DNA from 2 places in the Pseudomonas sp. GCM10022186 genome. Region 2 is predicted to be linked to the other one. Evidence: predicted binding sites of a transcription regulator. Region 2 holds the regulator's gene; the other holds the start of a gene.
What was found. Region 2 encodes sigma-54, which starts transcription at its own class of promoters, with help from an activator protein. Its sites were predicted from a motif close to ANTGGCATNNANNTTGCTNT; they were not measured.
Positions count from the first base shown of each region.

Region 1 (10,992 bases), on a different contig from region 2:
TCTCAATCACAGTGTTGTTGTCCTAGATGAAAGCTGGAGGCTTGAAGCTGAAAGCTGGAAGTAACGGCCGTCCGGTCGGGAGGATGGCTGAGCCAGATGACGTTACGGTTGATCGGGCAGGCTCTTTTCACTTCAAGCTTCCCGCTTCCGGCTTCAAGCTTGCGGGCCTGTAAACCCTGACGTTGGCATGCCCCTCGCTGAGCAGATGGTGGGCATGCAGGCGGCTCATCACGCCCTTGTCGCAATACAGGAGGTACTGGCGGTTGGCGTCCAGTTCCTTGAAGCGGTTGTTGACCGCATAGAAAGGCAGGGCCTGGACTTCGATGCCGGGCAGCTCCAGGGGTTCATCTTCCCGGGCATCCGGGTGGCGGATGTCGAGGACGATCTGCCCCGGCAGGGCTTCGCGCACTTCTTCCACGGCCAGGTCCTGGCCCAGTTCGTCGATCACCCGGTCGATGGGCACCAGGCGCGCGCGTTCCAGGGCGCGCTCGAGGATGGCCATGTCGAACTGCTCTTCCTCGTGTTCGATGCGGCCGATCTTGGCGCGGGTGGTCGGGTTCACCGAGATCACGCCGCAGTATTCGGGCATGTGCTTGGCGAACTCGGCGGTGCCGATCTTCATCGCGGTGTCGATGATGTCCTGCTTGTGGCTGGCGATCAGCGGGCGCAGCACCAGCATGTCGGTGGCCGAGTCGATCACCGAGAGGTTGGGCAGGGTCTGGCTGGACACCTGGGAGATGGCCTCGCCGGTCACCAGGGCGTCCAGGGTCAGCCTGCGCGCCATGCGGGTGGAGGCGCGCAGCATCATGCGCTTGAGCACCACGCCCATCTGGCTGTTGTCCACCTTGCTGAGGATCTCGCCGACCACTTCCTCGAAGGGCACGCTGATGAACAGCACACGCTGGGAACGGCCGAACTTCTCCCACAGGTAGTGGGCCACTTCCATCACGCCCAGTTCGTGTGCACGGCCGCCGAGGTTGAAGAAGCAGAAATGGGTCATCAGGCCGCGGCGCATCATCTGGTAGGCGGCGACCGTGGAGTCGAAGCCGCCGGACATCAGCACCAGGGTCTGTTCCAGGGAACCCAGCGGGTAGCCGCCGATGCCGTCATGCTGGTGGTGGATGACGAACAGGCGCTGGTCGCGCACTTCCATGCGCACCAGGACTTCCGGCTTGTCCAGGGAGATGCCGGCGGCGTTGCACTCCTGGCGCAGGCGGCTGCCGACATGGCGCTCCAGCTCCATGGAGGTGAAGCTGTGCTTGCCGGCGCGCTTGCAGCGCACGGCGAAGATCTTGCCGGGGATCCGGTCGGCGTAGTGCAGCTTGCACTTTTCCAGCACATCGTCGAAATCGCCCAGGGGGTACTCGTGCACTTCGAGGAAGTGGGCGATGCCGGGCGTGCAGGTCAGGCGCTCGATCATCTCGCGCAGCAGCTTCGGCTCGGTCTGCCGGGTCTCGACTTCGAGGTTGTCCCAGACGCCGGTCACCTCGAGCTCCGGATCCAGGTCCTTGAGGACCGCGCGGATGTTCTTCGAGAGCTGGCGGATGAAATGCTTGCGCACCGGCCGGCTCTTGATGGTGATTTCCGGGAAGACTTTGACGATGAGTTTCATGAAAACAGCGCTTGCGACGGCGGCCGAAAAAGAGGGGCGCGGATTATAGCGGAAATTGTTCAAGCTTTGACCAAAATCATTCGGCAAAGCCTAGTGCGCACCAAAACAGGGCGTGCACGGCGCAACCAGCACGAAAACGGTGCGCAAAACTGCTCACAATTGGAGCCAAGGCCCCGCCAGGCGCGAGTTTTGGGCCCTCTGCCCATTCCGGGGCACTGGCACGCAATTTGCTCCCTTGTGAGGCAGGTCGCCCTGGCAGACTATCCCGCCCCGGCGTCACCCCGAATTTTTGGGAGGCAAGGTTCCCTGCCCCCGTCCACCTGGAGGACAACATGTCGAAGTCGCTTCAAATGATTAAAGAACACGACGTGAAGTGGATTGATCTGCGCTTCACCGATACCAAAGGCAAGCAGCAGCACGTGACCATGCCGGCCCGTGACGCCGATGACGATTTCTTCGAACACGGCAAGATGTTCGACGGCTCCTCCATCGAAGGCTGGAAAGGCATCGAAGCCTCCGACATGATCCTGCTGCCGGACGACAGCACCGCCGTCCTGGACCCCTTCACCGAAGAGCCGACCCTGATCCTGGTCTGCGACATCATCGAGCCGAGCACCATGCAAGGCTACGACCGCGACCCGCGCGCCATCGCCAAGCGCGCCGAGGAATACCTGAAGTCCACCGGTATCGGTGACACCGTATTCGTCGGTCCGGAGCCCGAGTTCTTCATCTTCGACGAAGTGAAGTTCAAGTCCGACATCTCCGGCTCCATGTTCAAGATCTTCTCCGAACAGGCTTCCTGGAACACCGACGCCGACATCGAAGGCGGCAACAAGGGCCACCGTCCGGGCGTGAAGGGCGGCTACTTCCCGGTACCGCCGGTCGACCACGACCACGAAATCCGTACCGCCATGTGCAACGCCCTGGAAGAAATGGGCCTGGTGGTCGAAGTTCACCACCACGAAGTGGCTACCGCCGGCCAGAACGAGATCGGTGTGAAGTTCAACACCCTGGTCGCCAAGGCTGACGAAGTCCAGACCCTGAAGTACTGCGTGCACAACGTTGCCGACGCCTACGGCAAGACCGTGACCTTCATGCCGAAGCCCCTGTACGGCGACAACGGCTCGGGCATGCACGTTCACATGTCCATCTCCAAGGATGGCAAGAACACCTTCGCTGGCGAAGGCTATGCCGGCCTGTCCGATACCGCCCTGTACTTCATCGGCGGCATCATCAAGCACGGCAAGGCCCTGAACGGCTTCACCAACCCGGCCACCAACTCCTACAAGCGTCTGGTTCCCGGCTTCGAAGCCCCGGTAATGCTGGCCTACTCCGCCCGCAACCGTTCCGCCTCGATCCGTATCCCGTACGTGAACAGCCCGAAAGCCCGCCGTATCGAAGCGCGCTTCCCGGACCCGGCTGCCAACCCCTACCTGTGCTTCGCCGCCCTGCTGATGGCCGGCCTGGATGGTATCCAGAACAAGATCCATCCTGGCGATGCCGCCGACAAGAACCTGTATGACCTGCCGCCGGAAGAGGCCAAGGAAATCCCGCAGGTTTGCGGCAGCCTGAAAGAGGCGTTGGAAGAGCTGGACAAGGGCCGCGCGTTCCTGACCAAGGGCGGCGTGTTCAGCGACGACTTCATCGATGCCTACATCGAGCTGAAGAGCGAAGAAGAAATCAAGGTGCGCACCTTCGTGCACCCGCTGGAATACGACCTGTACTACAGCGTCTGATCCACGAATACCTATAAATAGCGTCAATATTAAGGCCTCCCTCGGGAGGCCTTTTTTATTGTCGAAACGGAGGACATGGCATCTTCTGTAGGGGCGAATTCATTCGCCAAGGGTTGCGCAGCAGCCCCCTGCGGCCTCCGGGGGCAGACCTGCAGTCCGCTTGGCGAATGAATTCGCCCCTACAAGGGAATGCAACCCTCGGTCAGATCCCCCCATCCGTCGGTACGCCCTGTTCCTCCGGCGGTTCGGACCTGGAAGTGCGCGCCCGGCTCAGTTGCACGTTCAGGCGCGGCATCGCCAGTTCCAGGCCGGCCTGGTCGAGGCGGCGGCGCAGGCGCAGGTTGAACGCACGCTGCACTTCCCACTGCTTGATCGGCGCGGTCTTGAAGCGGAAGCGCAGGATCGCCTGGCCATTGTCGAAGCTCTCCACGCCCTGCATTTCCAGCGGCGACCACAGGCTGCGGTAGACGGCGGGATCGCTGCGCAGCTCCTTGGCTACTGCCTGCACCAGCGCCAGGGCGTCGTCGATGGGCATGCTGGCCGGCACCGGCCAGCGGAACATGGCGTAGCCGAACTGCCGCGAGTAGTTCTTGATGCTCTTGATCTCGCTGAAGGGGATGGTGTGCACCACGCCGTCCAGGTCGCGCAGGCGCACGGTGCGGATGGTCAGGCCCTCCACCGTGCCCAGGTGGCCGCCGACGTCCACGTAGTCGTCGATCGACAGCGAGTCCTCGATGATGATGAACAGCCCGGTGATCAGATCCGCCACCAGGGATTGCGCGCCGAAGCCGATGGCCAGGCCGATCACGCCGGCACCCGCCAGCAGCGGCGTGACGTTCATGCCCATATTGGCCAGGGCGACGATCAGGGCGATCACCGCGATGGTGACGAAGAGCACGTTGCGGATCAGCGGCAGCATGGTCAGGGCGCGGGTGTTGCCGCGATTGCGGCCGCTGACGCCCAGGCTGTGCTGCACCGCCGTATCGGTAAGGATCCATACCAGCCAGGCCGCCAGCAGGGTGGTGCCGAAGCTCACCACCTTGATGCTGATCTGCTCGCCATCGCCCTCGGCATAACGGATCAGCGACATGCCCCAGACCCGCAAACCCACTTCGACGAAGAACAGCATCACGAACAGGTGCACCAGGGTGAAGCCGAAGCTCTGCAGTTGCTCGACATAGGGTGCGCTGCGCCGTGGCCCCTCGCCGATGCGGCCGGAGCGGCGGCGGATCAGGCCGATCACGGTCATCGCCACCACCGCCAGCACCGCCGAAAGCAGGGCGCGGCGCAGGGCCGAGTTGCTGTCGCCGGCGGAGACGAAGGTGGCGAACAGGGAGGTGCCCACCAGCAGCAGCACCGGCACGAACCACAGGGTGCCGACCAGCTGTACCAGGTCGTGCAGGCTGCGGCGCTTGAGGCGCAGCTCCAGCGGCTGGTTGCGGATCAGGTGGGCGATGGGGCGGCGGAAGCGCAATACGAACAGCGCCGTGAACAGGGCCGCGCTGCCGTTGGCCAGGGTGCTCAGGCAGATCGCCGTGTGTTCGCCCAGGCCGGCGATCAGCCTCGGGTCATGGGCCGTCTCGCCCAGGGCGGCCAGGCTGCCGATCAGCCAGAGCGGACGGAAGGCCTGGCGCCGCAGGATATCCAGTGCCCGCTGGCGGTGCGGCCCGCCGAGTAGCGACAGGCAGATCACGCAGAGCGCGGAGAACAGCGTGCCGGATACCAGCACGTAGGCCATCACCATCGCCAGGGTCTTGCTCAGGGAGCTGGGCAGCACCACCGAGAGGTAGAGGGTGATCAGGAAAGCGATCAGCCAGGGCCCCAGCTTGCGCAGGGCGAACAGCACCAGGTCGCCGGTCTTGGGGTTGTGCGGCAATTCCGCCGACAGGCCGAAGCGCTCGCGCATGCGCCGCCCCAGCCAGAGCAGCGCCGAAGCCAGACAGGCCCAGAGCAGGATGACCACGGAGAAGTCGAAGACGATCACCGGCAGCTCGCGCCAGGACGGCATGCGCTCCTCCAGTTCGGCGTGGGCCAACTGGAACTGCCGGCCCCAGAGTCGCAGCGGACTGTTTTCGCCCTGGAAACGCTTCTCCAGCCCGCCGAGGGTATCGCCGATCAGCGCCAGCACGCTGCCGTCCTCCTCCTTGCCCTTCTGGGTAACGTCGCGCATCTGCTTCAGTTTCTTCAGCAGATCGGCGCGCTGCTGGTCGTTCTCCAGGGTCTGGATCACCTGGTTGAGCGACTGCTCGAGCTGGGCGCTGCTGATCTGCTCACCGCCCGAGGAACTCCCCGCCAGCGGATTGGGCAGCGCCGCCCGGCTCTGCGGGGCGCAGAACAGGCCGAGGAGCAGGCAGAGCAGCAGCGGGACAATGAAACGAAGGGTAGGCAAGGACAGCATCGGCACGAGAGGGACATTCCCTGAAAACAAGTCGGACCGCAGCATCATACAAAAGCCGGCGGCCCGAGCCTCCAATCGGCGGCAATCGCCTACAGAGGTTGCGGCATGATCGGGACGCCTTGTCCATGTCGATTCGATCATTCCTGTAGGGTGGATAGCGCTTTTCTATCCACCAGCGGGGCCGTGCAAGACGCCGATGGTGGAAATCCCTGAAGGGATTTCCACCCTACGCCCCGATTGAAATGGAATCTCCCACAAGCGGCGCCATTGTTGCTCAGCCGCACACCCGGATCATCCCGCCCTTGCCAGCCAATCCCGCCAGTGCAAGGCTTAGCGACACTGCATGAACGGAGCTCGCGCCATGCGTCCCCTGCTCGCCGGCCTGCTGCTGGCACTGGCCCTGCCAGCCACCGCACAGATCTACAAGTACACCGACGCCAACGGCAATACGGTGTTCACCAACCAGCCACCGGACGGCACCGCCAGCGAACAGGTGGTGCTGCCGCCGACCAACGCGGTCCAGGCACAGCCGCCTGCGAAACCGCTGGAGCAGCCTGCCCGGGACGAGCAGGACGGCTCCTACCAGGTACTGGAGTTGACCGACCTACCCGATGACGAGGCACTGCGCGCCAACAACGGCACCTTCAGCGTCGGCGTGCGCCTGGAGCCGCGCCTGCGCCCCGGCCACAGCCTGCGCCTGCGCCTCGACGGGCAGCCCTACGGCCAGGCCGCCAACGTGCCGCGCCTGCAGGTGGTGAATGTCGACCGCGGCGAGCACAGCCTCGCGGTGGATGTGCTCGCAGGCACCAAAGTGGTGCAAAGCAGTGCCCCCGTCAGCTTCACCGTCCAGCGGGTCAACACCAGCAGCCCGGCGCTGCGCCCGCCGCCACCCGCTCCAACACCTCGCCCCAGCAACTGACCGATGACCCGATTCCTGCTCCTCGCCCTGCTCTTCCTGGGCCAGCCCGTGCTGGCCGAGGTCTATACCTACATCGACGACGAGGGCAACCGCGTCTTCACCGACCGTCCCAAGCCCGGGAATGCCAAGCGCCTCGAACTGACACCGCCCAACGGGATGGACAAGCCGGCGCCGATCCAGCCGCCGCCGCTCTATGCCGAGCCGATCCCCCGCGAGGAGGGCTACCAGATGCTGCGCATCCTGGTGCCCGAGCCCGACGCCACCATCCGCGACGGCGAAGGCAACCTGATCGTCAGCGCCACGAGCGAGCCGGGCCTGCGCGCCAACCACAGCTATCGCCTGCTGCTGGACGGCCAGCCCGTGGGCGAGCCAGGCCGCAGCCCGGTGTTCCCGCTGCAGAACCTGGACCGCGGCACCCACCAGTTGGCGGTGGAAGTCATCGACGAGCAAGGCCGCGTGGTGGAGCGCACCCCCAGTCAGCCCGTGCACATCATGCGCATATCCCTTTCGCAGAAACGCCAGGCCCGTCCCTGCAAGAAGGACGACTATGGCGTGCGCCCGGAATGCCCGCTGAAGGACAAGCCGAAGGAGGAGGACGATATCCCCCTCCTCCCTTTCATCTGATATCCAGCCCGGCCGCAGGAGCCGAGCAGCGCAGGAAGGGGCGGACGGCGCTCCGCCGGGCTCCGCGATGTCCATCGACATCCGCAGGGGTATCGCTGCGCTCCACCCATCCTGCAAAAGCGAACCCGGCACGCACCATTGCGGTGCATATGCCTGCACCGCTTTCTATACTCTCCCCATTTTGGTTCGTTCCGTGCCGGACGATCTGCTCTGAAAAGCGCCTCGCGCCAGCAGAAACCCTGTTTTCCCGCGTCTTTTCAGGGCTTTGGTTTGCTTCTTGCATTTTCCTGTCATCGCCACGAGCGCCGAAGCCATGACCATAAACGACGCCCTGCACCGACTGCTGCTAGACAACCTGACCACTGCGGTGATCCTGCTCAACGCCGACCTGCGCCTCGAGTACATGAACCCGGCGGCGGAAATGCTCCTGGCCGTCAGCGGCCAGCGCAGCCATGGCCAGTTCATCAGCGAGCTGTTCACCGAATCGCCCGAGGCGCTGGCCTCCCTGCGCCAGGCGGTGGAACAGGCGCACCCCTTCACCAAGCGCGAGGCCATGCTGACCTCGCTCTCCGGCCAGACCCTGACCGTGGACTACGCGGTGACGCCCATCCTCAACCGCGGCGAGACCCTGCTGCTGCTGGAAGTGCATCCGCGCGATCGCCTGCTGCGGATCACCAAGGAAGAGGCGCAGCTGTCCAAGCAGGAGACCACCAAGCTGCTGGTGCGCGGCCTGGCCCACGAGATCAAGAACCCCCTGGGCGGCATCCGTGGCGCCGCCCAACTGCTCTCCCGCGAGCTGCCGGAAGAGCACCTGAAGGACTACACCAACGTCATCATCGAAGAGGCCGACCGTCTGCGGAACCTGGTGGACCGCATGCTCGGCTCGAACAAGCTGCCGTCGCTGGCGATGACCAACATCCACGAAGTGCTGGAGCGCGTCTGCAGCCTGGTGGAGGCGGAAAGCCAGGGCGGCATCAATCTGGTGCGCGACTACGACCCGAGCATCCCGGACCTGTTCATCGACAAGGAGCAGATGATCCAGGCGGTGCTCAACATAGTGCGCAACGCCATGCAGGCCATCTCCGGGCAGAACGAACTGCGCCTCGGCCGCATCACCCTGCGCTCGCGCACCCTGCGCCAGTTCACCATCGGCCATACCCGCCATCGCCTGGTGACCAAGGTGGAGATCATCGACAACGGCCCGGGCATCCCGGCCGAGCTCCAGGAAACCATCTTCTACCCCATGGTCAGCGGTCGTCCGGACGGTACCGGACTGGGATTGGCCATCGCCCAGAACATCATCAGTCAGCACCAGGGCCTGATCGAGTGCGAGAGCCATCCCGGCCACACCGTCTTCTCGATCTTCCTGCCGCTGGAACAAGGAGCTTCCTCGTCATGAGCCGTAGTGAAACCGTCTGGATCGTCGACGACGACCGGTCCATCCGCTGGGTCCTGGAAAAGGCCCTGCAACAGGAAGGCATGACCACCCAGAGCTTCGAGAGCGCCGACAGCCTGCTCAGCCGCCTGGCCAGGCAACAGCCGGACGTGATCATCTCCGACATCCGCATGCCCGGCACCAGCGGCCTGGATCTCCTTGCGCGCATCCGCGAGCAGAACCCGCGCCTGCCGGTGATCATCATGACCGCCCATTCCGACCTGGACAGCGCGGTGGCCTCCTACCAGGGCGGCGCCTTCGAGTACCTGCCCAAGCCCTTCGACGTGGACGAGGCCGTGTCCCTGGTCAAGCGCGCCTTCCAGCACGCCCAGGAACAGCAGGGCCTGGAAGCGCCGGCGAGCCAGACGCGCACCCCGGAAATCATCGGCGAAGCGCCGGCCATGCAGGAGGTGTTCCGCGCCATCGGCCGCCTCAGCCACTCCAACATCACCGTGCTGATCAACGGCGAATCCGGTACCGGCAAGGAACTGGTGGCCCATGCCCTGCACCGCCACAGCCCGCGCGCCGCGTCGCCTTTCATTGCGCTGAACATGGCGGCGATCCCCAAGGACCTGATGGAGTCCGAGCTGTTCGGCCATGAAAAAGGCGCCTTCACCGGCGCCGCCAACCAGCGCCGTGGCCGCTTCGAACAGGCCGATGGCGGCACCCTGTTCCTCGACGAGATCGGCGACATGCCGGCCGACACCCAGACCCGCCTGCTGCGGGTGCTGGCCGATGGCGAGTTCTACCGGGTCGGCGGCCACACCCCGGTGAAGGTGGACGTGCGCATCATCGCCGCCACCCACCAGAACCTGGAAAACCTGGTGCAGGCCGGCAAGTTCCGCGAAGACCTGTTCCACCGCCTCAACGTCATCCGCATCCACATCCCGCGCCTGGCCGACCGCCGCGAAGACATTCCGGCGCTGGCCCGGCACTTCCTCGCCCGCGCCGCCCAGGAACTGGCGGTGGAACCCAAGCTGCTGAAGAACGAGACCGAGGAATACATCAAGAACCTGCCCTGGCCGGGCAACGTGCGCCAGCTGGAGAACACCTGCCGCTGGATAACGGTGATGGCCTCGGGCCGCGAGGTGCACGTCGACGACCTGCCGCCGGAGCTGCTGACCCAGCCCCATGACACCACCCCGGTGACCAACTGGGAGCAGGCGCTGCGCCAATGGGCCGACCAGTCCCTGGGGCGTGGCCAGTCCGGGCTGCTGGACAGTGCCGTGCCGGCCTTCGAGCGGATCATGATCGAAACCGCCCTCAAGCACACCGCCGGCCGCCGCCGCGATGCCGCCGTGCTGCTGGGCTGGGGCCGCAACACCCTCACCCGCAAGATCAAGGAGCTGGGCATGAAGGTGGACGGCAGCGACGAGGATGACAACGACGAGGGCTGATTCCGCGCCCGGCGGGGTGATTCACGGCACCCCGCCAATCCACCGTCCCACTCCCCCTCAGCCGATTTCCTGCCACGCCGACAACTCGTCGCCAATACGCCCTACGCCACCTCCTATACACCCGTACGAAAATGCCGGTTTTATCCGACGCCATGGACTGCAACGGAGCCAGGCGGGATGCTGCCCGGACCTGAATCAGAGACAGGAAAATCCCATGCAGTTACATGTAGGTGTTCGCCAGGAAGGAGATGTACTCCGGCTGAAAGCCACGGACGGCTACAGCGATTCCGAGCTGATCCGGACGTTGCGCACGTCCGGCATCGAGATAGTAATGGGGCCCATGGCACACGGCCGATCGAGAATCGGTATCCGCGCGCCGAAGAGCCTGTCGCTCAAGGTGGAAAGGCTCCGCGACTGCCGATCCACCGAGTCCTACCTCCCCGCCATCGACCATTGATCCCGTCCCGGCCCCGCTTCGGCGGGGCACTCTCGTTCCGCGCAGTGATTAGCCGGCTATCGAAAAGGACCATCTCTGGTGCCTGGACGGCCGTCCTGCCTCAAAAAAGTGCTTCAGCCAAAGGCCTCCGGCAACCCGAAAGGCGCCTGCCAGAGCACTCCCCGGCACGTCGGCGATTTCATCGGGGCCAGTAAATTCGCGGCCTCCAGCTTATTCGCAGGAATTTTCTCGGCACCGATTCAGAAATTGGCACGTCCTCTGCAGTAGACCAGACAACAGCAGTTTTGGGGGCCCTGGTACAGGCAGGCCAGGGAATCCCCACTCTTATGAAAGGCAGGCTGACCTCCAGCCGCCACGGCCCCGAAAGGGCCGGATGCAGGACGGCGCCGCCCAAGGGCGGCCAGGTTTCAGGGG
Region 1 covers NZ_JBHSOU010000002.1:107,494-118,485, forward strand. Annotated here, with positions in the region: gene typA (translational GTPase TypA) at 1-10, opposite strand, end outside; gene thiI (tRNA uracil 4-sulfurtransferase ThiI) at 128-1,612, opposite strand; gene glnA (glutamate--ammonia ligase) at 1,945-3,348, shown strand; gene ACFPU0_RS01245 (mechanosensitive ion channel family protein) at 3,551-5,746, opposite strand; gene ACFPU0_RS01250 (DUF4124 domain-containing protein) at 6,108-6,665, shown strand; gene ACFPU0_RS01255 (DUF4124 domain-containing protein) at 6,669-7,289, shown strand; gene glnL (nitrogen regulation protein NR(II)) at 7,603-8,688, shown strand; gene ntrC (nitrogen regulation protein NR(I)) at 8,685-10,121, shown strand; gene ACFPU0_RS01270 (hypothetical protein) at 10,336-10,578, shown strand.
Region 1: glnA (glutamate--ammonia ligase) is a predicted target of sigma-54. The motif match lies at 1,827-1,846, and genes of this name have one in related genera.

Region 2 (10,992 bases):
GGCTGGAAGGGGCAGGGCAGCCTGGACGGCAGCCTGAAGCTCGATATCCCGCTGGAGAAGGGGCATCCGCCCCATGTCGTGGTGGATCTGGCCACCAGCGGTGCGCAACTGAAGATCGCCCGTCCGGAGCTGTCCTTCACCCAGCTCAAGGGGGCTTTCCGCTATGACACCGCCACCGGCCTCAGCTCCCGGGACATCCGTGGCCAGGTCTTCGGCCGCGAAGTTCGGGCCAGGGCCCAGGCCGAAGGCCGTGATGGCAAGGCCCGCTCGCGGATCCTGGCCAACGGCAGCATCACCCTCCAGGACCTCACCGCCTGGCTCGGGGTCACCCAGCCGTTGCCGGCCTCGGGGACGCTGCCCTACAGCCTGAACCTGAGCCTGGAAGGCAAGGACAGCCAACTGCGCATCGATTCCAACCTCAACGGCCTGGCCATCGACCTGCCAGCACCCTTCGGCAAGGCCCGGGACCAGTCCCGCGATACCAGTTGGCACATGACCCTGGATGGCGATGAACGGCGGTACTGGCTGGTCTATGACAAGCTGGCCAGCCTGGCCCTGGCGGCGCCCGTGGGCAAGCTGGAGGAGGCACGTGGCGATCTGGTGCTGGGGGGCGGTGCGGCCAGCCTGCCGGACGCCAAGGGCCTGCGCGTGCGCGGCCGGGTCGAAGAACTGGATACCGCGCCCTGGATGGAGCTGGCCAGGCAGTACATGCCCAAGGGGGGCGCCGAGAAAGCCAGGCTGCTGCGCAGCGCCAATCTGGAGATCGGCCGCTTCAAGGGCTATGGGTTGAGCCTGGAGAACCTCAAGGCCAGCCTGGAGCGCACCTCCGGCGGTTGGAATCTCGGCCTGGATAGCGCGCTGCTCCAGGGCAGCGTGGTGATGGCGGACGCCAGGGACGTGCCCATCGCCATCCGCATGAAGCAGGTTCGCCTGCCCAAACCACCGGAAAACGAGGCTGAGGCCGACGCCAAGCCCGACCCGCTGGCCGCGGTCGACCCGCGCCAGGTACCGGCGCTGGATGTGCGCATCGATCAGGTGGTGCTGGGCGACTCGCCCCTGGGCGCCTGGTCGTTCAAGGCTCGTCCCGATGCCAGGGGGGTGGTCTTCAGCGACCTGGACCTCAACCTCAGGGGGTTGAAGGTCGGCGGGCGGGCCGGCTGGGAAGGCGAGGCCGGGAACAGCAGCTCATGGTACAAGGGGCGCCTGGAAGGCAAGAACCTGGCGGATGTGCTCAAGGCCTGGAACTTCGCGCCGACGGCCACCAGCGAACGCTTCCGCATGGATGTGGATGGCCGCTGGCCCGGCTCGCCGGCCTGGGTCAGCCTCAAACGCTACTCCGGTTCGCTGGACGCCAGCCTGCACAAGGGCCAGTTCGTCGAGGTGGAGGGTGGCGCCCAGGCCTTGCGGGTGTTCGGCCTGCTCAATTTCAACTCCATCGGCAGGCGCCTGCGCCTGGATTTTTCCGACCTGCTCGGCAAGGGACTGGCCTATGACCGGGTCAAGGGCCTGCTGGTGGGCAGTGACGGGCGCTTCGTGACCCGTGAGCCGATCAAGCTCGAAGGGCCCTCCAGCGGTCTGGAGCTGGACGGTACCCTGGACCTGGCTGCGGACCGTATCGACGCCAAGCTGCTGGTGACCCTGCCGGTGACCAACAACCTGCCGCTGGCCGCCCTGATCGTCGGTGCTCCGGCCATCGGCGGCGCGCTGTTCGTGGTGGACAAGCTGCTGGGGGACAAGGTGGCGCGCTTCGCCAGTGTCCAGTACAAGGTCGAAGGCCCCTGGAAGAACCCGAAGATCACCTTCGACAAGCCTTTTGAAAAGCCTCGTTGAAGCCAGGTGCCGCAGCATGGGTTAGCATGCATCCCATGCCCCGAGCGGAGAGTTCGATGTCCCTTGCCGTGATTCAGATGGTCAGCCAGGACGATGTCCTGGCCAACCTTGCCAGCGCCCGACATTTGCTGGAACGGGCCGCCGAAGGTGGCGCCCGCCTCGCGGTGCTGCCGGAGAACTTTGCCGCCATCGGCCGCCGCGACCTGGCGCACCTGGGGCGCGCCGAAGCCCAAGGGCAGGGCCCGATCCTGCCCTGGCTGCGCCAGGCGGCCCGTGACCTCAAGTTGTGGATAGTGGCCGGCACCCTGCCGCTGCCGCCTGACGGACGGCCCCAGGACCGCCCCCATGCCTGCTCGCTGCTGATCGACGAACAGGGCGAGCGGGTGGCGCGCTACGACAAGATCCACCTGTTCGATGTCGACGTCAGCGACAACCGTGGTCGTTACCGCGAGTCCGATGACTACATGCATGGCGGTGCGGTGGTGGTGGCCGATACCCCGGTCGGGCGACTGGGCCTGACCGTCTGCTACGACCTGCGTTTTCCCGAGCTCTATGGCGCCTTGCGTGAAGCGGGCGCCGAGCTGATCAGCGCGCCTTCGGCCTTCACCGCGGTCACCGGAGCGGCCCACTGGCAGGTGCTGGTGCGCGCCCGCGCCATCGAGACCCAGTGCTACCTGCTGGCGGCCGGGCAGGGCGGCGTACATCCGGGGCCGCGGGAAACCTTCGGCCATTCGGCCATAGTCGACCCCTGGGGCCGCGTGCTCGCCGAGCAGGCCCAGGGCGAGGCCGTGCTGCTGGCCAGGCGCGATGCCGAGGAGCAGGCGGCAATCCGCCAGCGCATGCCGGTGAGCACCCACAGAAGATTCATGACGCCGGCCGCCCCCGGGCCGGCGCGTACGGAGAAGTTATGAGCGACCTCTTGTTATCCGTCAGCGAGCACCTGCTGGCGCCCGGCGACCTCAGCATCGAGCGGCTGCCGGAGATCCTCGGCGAACTGGCCGGTCCCGGCATCGATGCCGCGGACCTCTACTTCCAGGGGCAGATTTCCGAGTCCTGGGTGCTGGAGGACGGCATAGTCAAGGAAGGCAGTTTCCACCTCGACCAGGGTGTGGGCGTGCGTGCCCAGTCCGGTGAGAAGACCGGCTTCGCCTACAGCAACGCCATCACCTTCGATGCCCTGCGCCAGGCGGCGCACGCCGCGCGCTCCATCTCCCGCGCAGGCCAGGAAGGCCGTGTGCAGGCCTTTGCCAGTCCGCAGATCACCCGCCTCTACGATTCCAGCAGCCCGCTGGATGTGATCAGCCGCGCCGAGAAGGTGGAGCTGCTGAAAAAGGTGGATGCCGCCACCCGCGCCCTGGACCCGCGCATCAAGCAGGTGACCGTGAGCATGGCCGGGGTCTGGGAACGCATCCTGATCGCCGCCAGCGACGGCAGCCTGGGGGCCGACGTGCGGCCGCTGGTGCGCTTCAATGTGAGCGTGATCGTCGAGCAGAACGGCCGCCGCGAACGCGGCGGCCATGGCGGCGGCGGGCGCACCGACTACCGCTATTTCCTCCAGGAAGACCGCGCCATGGGTTATGCCCGCGAGGCGCTGCGCCAGGCCCTGGTCAACCTGGAAGCCGTCCCCGCACCAGCCGGCACCCTGCCGGTGGTCATGGGCGCAGGCTGGTCCGGCGTGCTGCTGCACGAGGCGGTGGGCCACGGCCTGGAAGGGGATTTCAACCGCAAGGGCAGTTCGGCCTACAGCGGTCGCATCGGCGAGCGAGTCGCTTCCAGCCTCTGCACCATTGTCGACGACGGCACCCTGGCCTATCGCCGCGGTTCCCTGAGCGTGGACGACGAAGGCACCCCGACCCAGTGCACCACGCTGATCGAGAACGGCGTGCTCAAGGGGTACATGCAGGACAAGCTCAACGCCCGCCTGATGAAGGTGGCGCGTACCGGCAACGGCCGTCGCGAGTCCTACGCGCACCTGCCGATGCCGCGCATGACCAACACCTACATGCTGGCCGGCAAGAGCGATCCGCAGGAGATCATCGCCTCGGTGGAGCGCGGCATCTATTGCGCCAACCTCGGCGGCGGCCAGGTGGACATCACCAGCGGCAAGTTCGTCTTCTCCACCAGCGAGGCCTACCTGATCGAGAACGGCAGGATCACCACCCCGGTGAAGGGCGCCACCCTGATCGGCAACGGCCCCGAGGCCATGAGCCGGGTGTCCATGGTCGGCAATGACCTGGCCCTGGACAGCGGTGTGGGAACCTGCGGCAAGGACGGCCAGTCGGTGCCGGTGGGCGTGGGCCAGCCGACCCTGAAGATCGATGCGATGACGGTGGGAGGGACGGGAGCTTGAAGCTGGAAGCTGAAAGCTTGAAGCCGATGATGCTTCAAGCTTCCGGCTTGGCGCTTCAAGCTGCTTTTAGCGCAAGCCGCGCTTGGTTTCGTCCAGGTCGCGGATGTACTTGAAGACCTTGCGCGCGGCGGCCGGCGGTTTGTTGTGGGCCGCTTCGTGCTGGGCATGACGGATAAGGCCGCGCAGGTGCTGGCGGTCGGTGTCCGGGTAGTCGGCGACGAAGCTTTCCAGGGCGGCATCGCCACCCTCGATCAGGCGGTCGCGCCAGCGCTCCAGGGCGTGGAAGCGCTCGTTGTACTCGCGGGTGGAGCTGTCGAGCTGGTCGATCAGGGCGAGGATGGCCTCGACGTCCTGCTCGCGCATGAGCTTGCCGATGTACTGGATGTGCCGTTTGCGGGCGACATGCGCCTTGTGCTTCGGTGCTTCCGCCAGGGCCCGCTGCAGGGCGTCGGTCAGCGGCAGCTTGGCCAGCACGTCGGCCTTGAGGGTGGTCAGGCGCTCGCCGAGGTCCTGCAGGGCATGCAGCTCGCGCTTGATCTGGGATTTGCTCTTCTCGCCGGAGAAGTCGTCGTCGAGGAATTCAGACATGGGGGTGGTCCAATGGGAAACGCCGCCATGATAACCAGTCGGGGCCGCCTTGTCCGGCCCGGCTGGCGCCGCCGGAGCGCGGTACGTGCGGGGAGGCGCCAGGTCGCGGCCCCCGCCTCGAGGAATTTTTGAACTGGAGTGGCTATGAGTGAAGTAGAAGTGGTCGGCCCGGAAGCATTGCCGGAACTGCAGGCGCGGGTCGAGCGCATCCTCGCCGAGGCCCGGCGCCAGGGCGCCAGCGCCTGCGAGGTGGCTGTTTCAGTGGAGCAGGGACTGTCCACCACCGTTCGCCAGGGCGAGGTGGAGACGGTCGAATTCAATCGTGACCAGGGTTTCGGCATCACCCTGTATGTCGGGCAGCGCAAGGGCTCGGCCAGCACCTCGGCCAGCGGCGAGGAGGCGATCCGCGAAACCGTGGCGGCGGCCCTGGCCATCGCCAGGCATGCCTCCGAGGACGAGTGCGCGGGGCTGGCCGATGCGGCGCTGATGGCTCGCGACCTGCCGGAACTGGATCTCTATCATCCCTGGGCCATCAGCCCCGAACAGGCGGTGGAGCAGGCGCTGATCTGCGAGACGGCGGCCTTCGGGGTCGACAAGCGTGTCACCAAGGCCGATGGCACCACCCTCAACACCCACCAGGGCTGCCGGGTCTATGGCAACAGCCATGGCTTCGTCGGTGGTTATGCCAGCACGCGGCACAGCCTGAGCTGCGTGATGATCGCCGAGGCCGCGGGCCAGATGCAGCGCGATTACTGGTATGACGTCAACCGCATCGGCGATCAGCTGGCGGACCCGGCGAGTATCGGCCGGCGTGCCGCCGAGCGTACCGCGGCGCGCCTTGGCGCCCGTCCCGTACCCACCTGCGAGGTGCCGGTGCTGTTCGCCGCCGAGCTGGCCACCGGCCTGTTCGGCAGTTTCCTCGGCGCCATTTCCGGCGGCAACCTCTACCGCAAGTCGTCCTTCCTCGAAGGCGCGCTGGGCCAGCGGCTGTTCCCCGAATGGGTCACCATCGACGAGCGGCCGCACATTCCCCGCGCCATGGCCAGCGCCGCCTTCGACAACGACGGCCTGGCCACCTATGCCAAACCTTTCGTGGAGAAGGGCGAACTGGTGTCCTACGTCCTCGGCACCTACTCCGGCCGCAAGCTGGGCCTGCCCAGCACGGCCAACGCCGGTGGCGTGCACAACCTCTTCGTCAGCCACGGACTGGAAGACCAGGCGGCACTGCTGCGGCGCATGGGGCGCGGCCTGCTGGTGACCGAGCTGATGGGGCAGGGGCTGAACATGGTCACCGGTGATTACTCCCGTGGCGCCGCCGGCTACTGGGTGGAGAACGGCGAGATTCAGTTCCCGGTGCAGGAAGTGACCATCGCCGGCAATCTCAAGGACATGTTCCGGCAGATCGTCGCCATCGGAAGCGACCTGGAAATGCGCGGCAACATCCGTACCGGCTCGGTGCTGATCGAACGGATGACCGTCGCCGGGAGTTGAGTGGCATCCGGCCAAATGAAAACGCGCCCTGATGGGCGCGTTTTTCATGTGGCCGGCAGAGGGCGGGAGGTCATTCGCCTTCGTCGAACTTGTTGTTGATCAGTTCGATCAGCGCATTGAGGGCGTCGTCGTCCTGCTCGCCCTCGGTATGCAGGTGAATGGGCGTGCCCTTGCCCGCGGCCAGCATCATCACGGCCATGATGCTCTTGCCGTCCACCAGGCTCTCGGGAGAACGGCCCACGCGGATCTGGCAGGGGAAGCGGCCGGCCACGCCGACGAACTTCGCCGCTGCACGGGCATGCAGGCCAAGCTTGTTGATGATGGTGATCTCGCAGGCTGGCATCGCGGTTCCAATCCTTCTAGCTGAGGTCGCGGTGGCGAACCTGGACGTTCTTCAAACTGGGTTTCAGGGCGGCTCCCAGGCGCTCGGCGATATAGACCGAGCGGTGATGACCACCTGTGCAGCCGATGGCGATGGTGACGTAGGCCCGGTTGCTCGCGGCAAAGCGTGGCAGCCACTTGTTCAGGTAGCCGAGGATATCCTGGTACATCTCCTCGACGTCGGGTTGCGCGGCCAGGTAATCGGCGACCGCTTGCTCCAGCCCCGAATGGTCACGCAGTTCCGGCTTCCAGTAGGGATTGGGCAGGCAGCGCACGTCGAACACCAGGTCGGCATCCACGGGCATGCCGCGCTTGAAACCGAAGGACTCGACCAGGAAGGCGGTGCCGGGCTCAGGCTGGTTCAGCAGGCGAAGCTTGATGCTGTCGCGCAGTTGATACAGGTTGAGGTGCGTGGTGTCGATCTTCAGGTCGGCGAGATCGGCGATCGGCGCCAGCAGCGCTTCCTCGTCCTTGATGGCTTCGGCGAGGGAGCGGTTGTCATTGGTCAGCGGGTGGCGTCGACGCGTCTCGGAGAAGCGCTTGAGCAGGGTGTCGTGGTCGGCGTCGAGGTAGAGCACGTCACATTTGATATGGCGACTGCGCGCCTCTACCAGCAGTTCGGGGAAGCGTTGCAGCTGGCTCGGCAAGTTGCGCGCGTCGATCGACACGGCGACCTTCGGCTCCAGCAGCTCCGTGTGCAGGAGGGCGCGTTCGGCCAGTTCGGGCAGCAGGCCGGCGGGCAGGTTGTCGATGCAGTAGAAACCGTGGTCCTCGAGAACGTCGAGGGCGGTACTCTTGCCCGACCCGGAACGGCCGCTGACGATGATCAGGCGCATGGCGAGGCCCTAGCGTCCGCTCTGAACGTCCACGACCACCTGGTACAGGCTGGTGCTGTCCGGAGCCTGCCGCAGGCGCTCGCGCACATCGCTACGGTCGAGCATGCTGGCGATCTGGCGGAGCAGTTCAAGGTGTTCGTCGGTGGCGGCTTCCGGGACCAGCAGGACGAACAGCAGATCCACGGGCATGCCATCGATGGCGTCGAAATCGATCGGAGCGTCGAGGCGGAGCACGGCGCTGATAGGCGCCGTGCAACCGGTGAGACGACAGTGGGGAATTGCAATGCCATTGCCGAAGCCGGTGGACCCGAGCTTCTCCCGGGAAACCAGGCTCTCGAAGATATCCTGGTTATCGAGGTCGGGAAGGTCACGGGCGACCAGCTTGGCGATCTGTTCCAGAACACGTTTCTTGCTGCCACCCGGCACGTTCACCAGGGAACGGCCGGGGGTCAGGATTTGCTCGAGTCGAATCATGGGGAAGGGGTCAGCGGGCGGTAGCACCCTGCTGGCGGTTAAGCTGCTTTTCCTTGTGCTTGATCAGTTGGCGATCGAGCTTGTCGGTGAGCAGGTCGATTGCCGCGTACATGTCTTCATGTTCCGCGTTGGCAACGACTTCGCCGCCGGCGATGTGCAAAGTGGCTTCGATTTTCTGTTTGAGTTTCTCGACGTTCATGATCACCTGCACGTTGGTGATTCGGTCGAAATGGCGCTCCAGACGGTCGAACTTCTCGACAACGTAGTTGCGCAGGGCGTCGGTCACATCCAGTTGATGTCCACTGATGTTGACTTGCATACCGCTTTCTCCTTATTGCCCGTGTAGAAGAGACAGGCTAACGGGCCTGCCACCGGAACACTTTGGCGTGGGTCAATTTCCGCGTCACATCAGTCGCTTCCGTTCGCTGGAAGGCGCTATCCCAAGGGACTCGCGATACTTGGCTACTGTGCGACGGGCCACTTGAATGCCCTGTGCCTCCAGTAAACCAGCGATCTTGCTGTCACTCAACGGCTTTTTCGGATTTTCCGCTGCGACCAGTTTCTTGATGATGGCGCGGATCGCGGTAGACGAGCATTCGCCGCCTTCCGAGGTGCTGACATGGCTGGAGAAGAAGTACTTCAGCTCGTAGATGCCGCGTGGAGTGTGCATGTATTTCTGGGTGGTCACGCGCGAGATGGTGGACTCGTGCATGCCCACTGCTTCGGCGATGTCGTGCAGCACCAGGGGCTTCATCGCCTCTTCGCCATACTCGAGAAAGCCGCGCTGGTGCTCGACGATCTGGGTGGCGACTTTCATCAGGGTTTCATTGCGGCTCTGCAGGCTCTTGATGAACCAGCGCGCTTCCTGGAGCTGGTTGCGCATGAAGGTGTTGTCGGCGCTGGAGTCGGCGCGACGGACGAACCCGGCATAGTGCGGATTGACCCGCAGGCGCGGCACGGCCTCCTGGTTCAGCTCCACCAGCCAGCGTTCGTTGTGCTTGCGCACTATGACGTCCGGTACCACGTACTCGGGTTCGCTGGCTTCGATCTGCGAGCCGGGGCGCGGGTTGAGGGCCTGGATCAGTTCGATGATCTGGCGCAGCTCGTCTTCCTTGACCTTCATGCGTCGCATCAGCTGGCTGTAGTCGCGGCTGCCGAGCAGGTCGAGGTAGTCGCCGGCCAGGCGCTGGGCCTCGCCGAGCCAGGGGGTGTTCGACGGCAACTGGCGCAGTTGCAGGACGAGGCATTCGCGCAGGTCGCGGGCGCCGACGCCGGCGGGCTCGAATTGCTGGATGCGATGCAGCACCACTTCGACTTCATCCAGCTCGATGCCGAGCTCGGCGTCGAAGGATTCGGCGATCTCGGCGAGGGATTCCTCGAGGTAGCCGTCGTTGTTGATGCAGTCGATCAGGGTGACCGCGATCATCCGATCGGTATCGGACATGGGCGCCAGGTTGAGCTGCCAGAGCAGGTGGCTCTGCAGGCTTTCACCCACCGACGTGCGCGAGGTGAAGTCCCACTCGTCGTCATCGTTGCTCGGCAGGCTGCTGGCGCTGGTCTGGTAGACGTCTTCCCAGGCGGTGTCGACGGGCAGCTCGCTGGGAATGCGTTCATGCCATTCGCCATCTTCGAGGGCTTCGGCATTGGTCGCGACGCTGGACTCCTGGAAGTTCACTTCCTGGCTGCCGGGGTTGGGCAGCTGGTCGCCTTCGGCCATGGGGTCGGAGGTGTCGAAGTCGTCTCCATCCTCCTGCCGTTCGAGCATGGGATTGGATTCCAGCGCCTCCTGGATCTCCTGCTGCAGGTCCAGGGTGGAGAGTTGGAGTAGGCGGATGGCCTGTTGCAGCTGCGGGGTCATCGTCAGCTGCTGGCCCATCTTGAGGACTAGCGATGGTTTCATGGCAGGGGGCTTAGCACCTTATTCGCCGGCGCTCGCGCGCCATCCACTACAGGGCGCGTTGAGCGCCACCAGAAGCAAATTATATGCCTGACCTTGAAGGATTTTCCTAGTTACCGCAAGTCGTCCGGCAGACGAATTCGCCTGCGGTTACAGGCGGAACTCGTGGCCCAGGTAGACGTCCTTCACCAGCTGGTTGGCCAGGATGGCCTCGGCATCGCCTTCGGCGATCAGTTGGCCTTCACTGACAATGTAGGCGGTCTCGCAGATATCCAGGGTCTCGCGGACGTTGTGGTCGGTGATCAGCACGCCGATGCCCTTCGCCTTGAGGTGGTGGATGATCTGCTTGATGTCGCCCACGGAGATCGGGTCCACGCCGGCGAAGGGTTCGTCCAGCAGGATGAACTTGGGGGAGGTGGCCAGCGCGCGGGCGATTTCCACGCGGCGGCGCTCGCCGCCCGACAGGCTCATGCCGAGGCTGTCGCGGATGTGGCTGATGTGGAATTCCTGCAGCAGGCTTTCCAGCTCCTTGCGGCGTCCGGCGCGGTCGAGGTCCTTGCGGGTCTCGAGGATCGCCATGATGTTGTCCGCGACGCTGAGCTTGCGGAAGATCGAGGCTTCCTGCGGCAGGTAGCCGATGCCGGCACGGGCGCGGCCGTGCATGGGCTGGTGGGTGACGTCCTGCTGGTCGATCAGGACGCGGCCCTGGTCGGCCCTCACCAGGCCGACGATCATGTAGAAGCAGGTGGTCTTGCCCGCGCCGTTGGGGCCGAGGAGGCCGACGATCTGACCGCTGTCGATGGACAGGCTGACGTCGCGGACCACCTGGCGGCTCTTGTAGCTCTTGGCCAGGTGCTGGGCTTTGAGGGTCGCCATTACTGTGCTTTCTGCTCTTTCTTCTTCGGCTGGATCACCATGTCGATCCGCGGTCGCGGAGTGCTGACATTGGCGCCGGTGGCGCGGCCCGCATTGACGATCTGGCGCTGGGTGTCGTAGACGATCTTCTCGCCTTCGAAGGTGTTGCCTTCCTGGACCACCTTGGCCTGGTCGAGCAGGATGATGCGCTCGTTGGCGGCGAAGTACTGGATGGTCAGGCCATAGGCCTTGACGATTTCCTTGTCCACCGCCGGCTTCTGTTCGTAGTA
Region 2 covers NZ_JBHSOU010000001.1:12,457-23,448, forward strand. Annotated here, with positions in the region: gene ACFPU0_RS00060 (YhdP family protein) at 1-1,830, shown strand, start outside; gene ACFPU0_RS00065 (carbon-nitrogen hydrolase family protein) at 1,887-2,741, shown strand; gene tldD (metalloprotease TldD) at 2,738-4,180, shown strand; gene yjgA (ribosome biogenesis factor YjgA) at 4,247-4,768, opposite strand; gene pmbA (metalloprotease PmbA) at 4,913-6,259, shown strand; gene ACFPU0_RS00085 (HPr family phosphocarrier protein) at 6,330-6,602, opposite strand; gene rapZ (RNase adapter RapZ) at 6,619-7,476, opposite strand; gene ptsN (PTS IIA-like nitrogen regulatory protein PtsN) at 7,486-7,950, opposite strand; gene hpf (ribosome hibernation-promoting factor, HPF/YfiA family) at 7,961-8,269, opposite strand; gene ACFPU0_RS00105 (RNA polymerase factor sigma-54) at 8,354-9,850, opposite strand; gene lptB (LPS export ABC transporter ATP-binding protein) at 9,998-10,723, opposite strand; gene lptA (lipopolysaccharide transport periplasmic protein LptA) at 10,723-10,992, opposite strand, start outside.